2 regions of the Mesorhizobium sp. CA15 genome follow, and region 2 is predicted to be linked to the other one. Evidence: predicted binding sites of a transcription regulator. Region 2 holds the regulator's gene; the other holds the start of a gene.
What was found. Region 2 encodes LexA, which represses DNA repair genes until DNA is damaged. Its sites were predicted from a motif close to TGTTCNNNNTGTGTTCNG; they were not measured.
Positions count from the first base shown of each region.

Region 1: recA (recombinase RecA) is a predicted target of LexA. The motif match lies at 2,007-2,024, and genes of this name have one in related genera.

Region 1 is NZ_JAIUHQ010000001.1:432,930-436,657, reverse strand. It holds gene LB515_RS02190 (pseudouridine-5'-phosphate glycosidase) at 1-885, opposite strand, end outside; gene LB515_RS02185 (carbohydrate kinase family protein) at 928-1,866, opposite strand; gene recA (recombinase RecA) at 2,149-3,246, shown strand; gene alaS (alanine--tRNA ligase) at 3,686-3,728, shown strand, end outside.
Region 2 is NZ_JAIUHQ010000001.1:220,803-224,530, forward strand. It holds gene LB515_RS01130 (alpha/beta hydrolase) at 1-339, opposite strand, end outside; gene kynU (kynureninase) at 387-1,634, opposite strand; gene lexA (transcriptional repressor LexA) at 2,056-2,790, shown strand; gene LB515_RS01145 (ComEC/Rec2 family competence protein) at 2,827-3,728, opposite strand, start outside.

The sequences.
Region 1 (3,728 bases), 210 kb from region 2:
CGCATTGTTCTCGACCAGCGCGATGTTGGTCTTCAGGCTGCGGCCGCCGGTCAGCTCAAGGATCTTCGACAAAAGGAACGGCGTCACCGCCTTGCCGGTGACGTTCTGTGCTTGGGCCGCTTTCTGCGCCGCCTGGATGTAACCGTCCATCTCGGCGGCCGGTATCTCGTCGTTCCGCGGCACCGGATTGGCGACCAGAATGCCGCCGCCCAGGCCCAGCGCTTGGCGCGTGCGGTAGAAATGCGCGATGTCTTCCGGCGCATTGAGCGTTAACGGCGCGCGGAAGGGCGACTGCCTCGACCAGAAGGCGGGCATCGTCTCGCAGCCATGGCCGATGACCGGCACGCCGCGCGTTTCCAGCACTTCCAGCGTCTTTTCGATGTCGAGGATCGCCTTGGCGCCGGCCGAGACGACGATGACCGGCGTGCGCGCCAACTCGTCGAGATCGGCAGAGATATCAAAACTCTTTTCGGCGCCCTTGTGGACGCCGCCAATGCCGCCGGTGGCGAACACTTTTATGCCGGCCATATGCGCGGCGATCATGGTCGCCGCAACCGTGGTGCCGCCGGTTCGCGTTTGAGCGACCGCGAAGCCGAGATCGGCGCGCGACAGCTTCATGGCATCGCCCGTCATGGCAAGCGATTCGCGCTCGCCGTCGGAGAGGCCGATCTTGATGCGGCCCTCGACCACGGCGATCGTCGCCGGTACCGCGCCGCAGTCGATGATGATCTGCTCGACCTTGGCAGCCATGGCGCCATTGTCGGGGTAGGGCATGCCGTGGGTGATGATGGTGCTTTCCAGCGCCACCACGGGCCGGCCGGCGGCAAGCGCCTCGGCCACCGGCGGATGGATATCGACGAAGGGGCGGGCGGTGTCAGGTGTCATGGCTGTCTCCGATCCGAAGGGATTGCTTCGGCAGTGGTGGCCCTATGCCATTTCCCGCGGCTCCGGCACAAGGGCAAGCGCCTGCGTGAAGGTGGCGATCGTGAAGGACGGTACGGCCTGCGGGCTCTCTATGGCGAGCATCGCTGCGGCAAGGCCTTCGCGCAGCGCGGCGCGTAGCGGCAGGCCGCGCAGCAAGGCGGCGACGGTTGCGCCGGTCAAGGCGTCGCCGGCGCCGGTCACATCGGCCACCTTGCGCGGCGCGGGCGGGTCGATCTCGAAGATTCCGGTGTCGTCGAAGCCCAGCACCGGAGCGCTGCCGGACGTGACCACGCCGGTGTCCAGGCCTGCCCGCCTGAGCGCGTCGACGAGGGCCTTGCCGGATGGCTCGGCGCCGACCAGCGCGGCGGCTTCGCGACGGTTCATAAAGAGCAGCGACAGATCGTCGAGCAGCGGCGCCAGGCGAACGACCTTGGCCGGCGAGACGGCGATGGCGAAGACCGGCCGGTCGCCGGCCAACGCCACCAGGCGCTCCAGCGCCGCCGTCGGCAGGTTGGCGTCGCACAGGATGGCGTCGGCGGCGGCGATCGCCTCGCGCACCTTGGCGCGCCTGATTTGTTTGGGGAAGGCTAGGTCGTAGAGCGCCATGTCGGCCAGCCCGACGATCAACTCGCCTTCGGCATCGATCAGCGCCGTGTAGCTCGGCGTCGTGCGGTCGAGGAACACCACCGAAAGGTCGGTTATCCCGGCGTTGTCGATCGCCGAGGCGACTGTGTCCGCCGCAGCGTCACCGCCACGCACCGAGATCAGCGAGGCCGACACGCCGCGCTTCACCACGCTGCGCAGCGCGTTGAAAACCACGCCGCCGACGTCCTCGCGCATGATGCCGGGATTCGAAGCCGCGGGCACATAGACGCCCGAGACCTGGCCGCGCCGGTCGATATGGGCGCCGCCAAGCGCCAGGATTGTTGGGGATGTCGACATTTCGGGTCGATGACTTTCGTTGATCGTGCGGCCGCGCACACTAGGTTTCTGCGCGTCGCCCTGCAATCGGGGTCGCGATTCGGACGGCCGGGTATCGAAATCTCTTCTGGACCCGTGGTTGCACTCCGCACCAGCCCTGGTGGGACAAAAATAGAACAAATCCAGATATTGATTATTTTTCAGATATTTGTTGCCCCTTGCCAAATGAGAACAGAAAAGGTACAAAACAAGCAGGGATCACGGATTGTCCGGCCTTCATTGACGACCAAGGGGTGATGTATCATGGCTCAGAATTCTTTGCGGCTTGTAGAGGATAAGGCAGTGGACAAATCAAAGGCTCTGGACGCGGCGCTGTCGCAAATCGAGCGCGCGTTCGGCAAGGGCTCGATCATGCGGCTCGGCGCCAACGAGCAGGTGGTCGAGATCGAAACCGTGCCGACCGGCTCGCTCGGCCTCGACATCGCGCTCGGCGTCGGCGGCCTGCCGCGCGGCCGCATCATCGAGATCTACGGGCCGGAAAGCTCGGGCAAGACAACGCTGGCGCTGCACACGGTGGCGGAAGCCCAGAAGAAGGGCGGTATCTGCGCCTTCGTCGATGCCGAGCACGCGCTCGATCCGGTCTATGCCCGCAAGCTTGGCGTCGACCTCGAAAACCTTTTGATTTCGCAGCCCGATACCGGCGAGCAGGCGCTGGAGATCTGCGACACGCTGGTGCGTTCGGGCGCCATCGACGTGCTGGTCGTCGACTCGGTGGCGGCACTGACGCCGCGCGCTGAAATCGAAGGCGAGATGGGCGATTCGCTGCCCGGTCTTCAGGCTCGCCTGATGAGCCAGGCGCTGCGCAAGCTGACCGCCTCGATCTCGCGTTCCAACACCATGGTCATCTTCATCAACCAGATCCGCATGAAGATCGGCGTCATGTTCGGCTCGCCCGAGACGACCACCGGCGGCAACGCGCTGAAATTCTACGCCTCGGTGCGCCTCGACATCCGCCGCATCGGCTCGGTCAAGGACCGCGACGAGGTCGTCGGCAACCAGACCCGCGTCAAGGTGGTGAAGAACAAGCTTGCCCCGCCCTTCAAGGTGGTTGAGTTCGACATCATGTATGGCGAGGGCGTGTCGAAGACCGGCGAGCTGATCGATCTCGGCGTCAAGGCCGGCGTCATCGAAAAGTCGGGCGCCTGGTTCTCCTACAATTCCCAGCGCCTCGGCCAGGGTCGCGAGAACGCAAAGCTGTTCCTGCGCGACAATCCCGATACGGCGCGTGAGGTCGAGCTTGCGTTGCGCCAGAATGCCGGGCTGATCGCCGAGAAATTCCTCGAGAATGGCGGCTCCGAAGGCGGCGACGACGGTTTCGAGGATGAAGCCGGCGCCCTGTAAAGTGCGTTTACCCTGGGATTTTGCGCTCCGGGGCGATCCAAAGGCGCCCGAGGATAGTTGGTTGGCTCAGCCGGAGTTCGGCCACAATCCTGGTTTATCGCCTTATGCTTATGTAATCGAGTTCTTGTATTGCGTAACCCGAACCGCCGGCCTTCGTGCCGGCGGTTTTGCGTTGTGCGGGGTGGGGCTGAGCCGCCGCTCGTCCGCCGATCGGCCCAAAGCGCGTAGCGCTGCAATGAATTCAGGCAATGCGCTTTGGTCCATGCTTGTGCCTGTCGTTTTCCCAAAACCGCTTGCGCAGTTTTGAGCGACACGCCTGTTTTGCGTGTTTCTGGACAGGCACAAGAGCTATCGCTAAAAGGCCAATCTATCTTCTGAAACACCAAAGCCCATTTGCCGCCGGCCGGGCCGGCGGTTCTTGCGAAAAAGGCAGTATGCAATGAGTGGCGTGAACGACATCCGGTCGACATTCCTCGACTACT
Region 2 (3,728 bases):
CTGCGGGCACAGCGTGTAGGAGGGCATGGCGACGGCAAAGCCGCGGCCGAGCGCGCCTCCAGCCAGATGCGACCAGGAGCTCTTGTCCGACTCCATCCAATAGCCGCCGTGGATGAACACGACGAGCCCCCTTGGCGCCGCAGACGGGAGAAACAGGTCGAAGCGCTTGCGCGGCGCTTCGCCGTAGACAACATCGAGCCGCGCCCTGCCCTCTGACAGCAGCCTTTCGCGGAATGCCCGCGCCGGCCCATCCCACGCCGCCGGCCAGCGGTCGCCGCCGGCGATATTGGCGCCATTTGCGTAGGCGTCATCCCAGTCGACAATACGATGTCCCAGCAACGGTATCTCCGCGATCAGATCATCTGTTCGGCATCGCCGATTCAAAGTCAGGTAACGGTTGTTTTGACGGCAAAGCGTGCGTCTTGCCAGATGCCAGTGCGCAGGATGTCCTCCAGCACCTCGACCGCATCCCAGACATCGCGGTAGCCGACATAGAGCGGCGTGAAGCCGAAACGAATGGTGGATGGCGCGCGGAAATCGCCGATCACGCCGCGCTCGATCAAGGCGCGCATCACCTGGTAGCCATTTGAATGGGCGAACGACACCTGGCTGCCGCGTTCTGCGCCTGAGCGCGGGCTCTCCAGCTCAAGACCGAAGCCGCCGCATTTGGCTTCGACAAGCCGGATGAACAGGTCCGTCAACGCGACGCTTTTTCTCCGCACGGCCCTGATGTCGACATCGTTCCACATATCCAGCGCGCCTTTCAGCGCGCGCATCGACAGCACCGGTTGCGTTCCGCAAAGGAACCGCCGGATGCCCGTGCCCGCGGCGTAGCCCTGCTCGAACGCGAAAGGCCGGGCATGGCCCCACCAGCCGCTGAGCGGCTGGCGAATGTCGCCGTGGTGGCGGTTCGCGGCGTAGATGAAGGCCGGTGAGCCCGGTCCGCCATTGAGATATTTGTAGGTGCAGCCAATAGCGAAATCGGCATTCGAGCCGTCGAGATCCACCGGCAGCGCACCCGCCGTGTGGCAGAGGTCCCACACGATCAGCGCACCGGCTTCATGAGCCTTGCGGGTGAGCGCCGCCATGTCGCGCAGCCGGCCGGATTTGTAGTTGACGTGGTTGACCAGGATGACCGCGACGCGATCGTCAACCAGTTCCTCAATCGTCGGGGCATCGGTGCCTTCGAGCCGCAGCACCGTGCCGAGCCGCGTCGATGCGACGCTTTCCGCCATGTAGAGGTCGGTCGGAAAGCTGTCGCCCTCGGCAACGATCACCGAACGCTCGGGCCGCATTGCAAGTGCCGCATGCAGGACCTTGTAGATGTTGATCGAAGTCGTGTCGCAAACGACCGTCTGGCCGGGTTTCGCGCCGATCAGCCGTCCTAGCTGGTCACCCAGCTCGATGGGCATATCGAACCAGCCGGCGGTGTTCCAGGCGCGGATGAGATCCCGCGCCCATTCCTGCCTCGCGGCAGTCTCGATCTCGCTGAAGGCGTCTACCGAAGCAGCGCCCAGCGAATTGCCGTCGAGGTATATGACGTCTTCCGGCAAGACGAAGCGATCGCGCATGGCGCGCAGCGGATCCGCGGCATCCATCGCCTCGACTTCGGCGAGATCAGGAATTCCCCTCATTGTGCTGCCGCCTCCATTTCGATCTGGCCAAGGGGGTTTTCTCACCACCGTCGGCGACAGGGCAAGAACCTTTGGTCCTATGTTAGCTGGTCCATAGACGGCGAAGACTGCGGATCGGAACTTCGCCAAGGTTGGCATTTTGGGTTCGTTTCGTTCACGGTGCCACGCGCTTACGGTAGAGCCAACCACGGCTTCGTGATCGTGGCGGGTTGTATTTCAGCGTAAGGGGAACTCCAAAATCGAGCGAAATCAATGCCGCTGCCCCAGGAGGGGCAGCCGGCCGTCACCGGATGCGACATTGTTTCGGCAGCCTTAACAAATTCACTAAACTTTAAACGGTTGCGGAACACAACTGGAACAGATAGTGTTTGTTCTGGGTTTGTTTTTCTGATTCTGGTTTCAGAACCCGTGGGGGCCGCCGATGCTGACGCGCAAACAACATGAACTCCTGATGTTCATCCATGAACGCCTGAAGGAGAGCGGGATTCCTCCATCATTCGATGAGATGAAGGAGGCGCTCGACCTTGCCTCCAAGTCCGGCATCCACCGGCTGATCACTGCGCTGGAGGAACGTGGCTTCATTCGCCGGCTGCCGAACCGGGCGCGCGCGCTGGAAGTGCTGCGCCTACCCGACTCGATCGCGCCTGGCCTGAATGCCGCGAAGAAGTTTTCGCCGAGCATCATCCAGGGCGGCCAAGGCAATCTCAGTCGCCAGGTCAAGCCGACGACGCCATCGCGCACCCCGACGCCAAGCAACGACGACGAGGCCGCGGCGGCCGTATCCATTCCGGTGATGGGCCGCATCGCCGCCGGCGTGCCGATTGACGCCATCCAGCACCAGACGCATTCGATCTCGGTGCCGCCGGACATGATCATGGGCGGCGAGCATTACGCGTTGGAGGTCAAGGGCGACTCGATGATCGAGGCCGGCATCTTCGACGGCGACACCGTCATCATCCGCAATGCCAACACCGCAAGCCCGGGCGAGATCGTGGTGGCGCTGGTCGACGATGAGGAGGCGACGCTTAAGCGTTTCCGCCGCAAGGGTGCCTCGATCGCGCTCGAGGCCGCCAACCCGGCCTATGAGACCCGGATCTTCGGACCGGATCGGGTCAAGGTTCAGGGCAAGCTCGTCGGACTTATCCGCCGCTACTGAGCAGAACTGCCCGGCCTTCTTCGCCCGGACGACAATCTATTGGGCCGGTGCGGCGGCTGGTTTTTCCGGCTGCTTATAGGGCGCCAGTCCCCTCGCCTCGCGCGTGTATTTCCGCTGCTCGTGCCAGGGTCGGTATGGTTCTACGACCGCGTAGCGGACGGTTGGCCGCGCGGTTGCCGATTGCGGATCGAAGAAAACGGCGGCGCTGCCGTCGCGCGCCAGCTGCCGCTTGGTGACGACGAGCACACGCGGATCGCGGCACGGGTTATAGGCCGTGGCGTCGTTGATGACGATGAGGTCGGCGAAGCCGCAGGCCGGCCGGGCGGTGTCGCGGGTCTCGGCGAGCGCGACGATCGCGCCGGAAGGATGCCGACCGATGCAGAGATCGCCGCTGCAATAGAAGGGCGAGCCGGGCGGCAGGTCGACGGGATCGGCAATGTCCAGCGCATCTTTGGCGAACCTTTCCGGCGGCACGATCTCCTCGGCTTTCAGCGCCCGTTTCCAATTGTCGGTGGTGAACTCGTTGGAGCGTTCGCGATTGACGGCAAGCTCGCCGCCGCCGATCGGCATCGCCACCAGATGCGCATCCTCCGAGATAAGCACGTCCGGTGTGCGGACATGCGGAATGGCCAGCAGCGCAGCGAGCGCGAAAGGAACGGCGGCAAGCCTCAGCCAGGTGGTAGCCATGGTCGCGATGACCAGCGCGACCGTCGCCAGCAGCACCGACTGGATCGAGATCAGCCCCACGGCGTCGACCGGTGAGCGCTCGGAAATCCATGCCGAAATGGCGATCATCGCCGTCAGGCCTTTGCCCATGACAAAGAGGAAGGGACCGTCTAAGCCGAAGGGCATGGCCAGCGCGCTCAGCACGGCGAACGGCATGACGACCAATGAGACGATCGGCATGACCGCCAGATTGGCCAGCAGGCTGAGCGGCG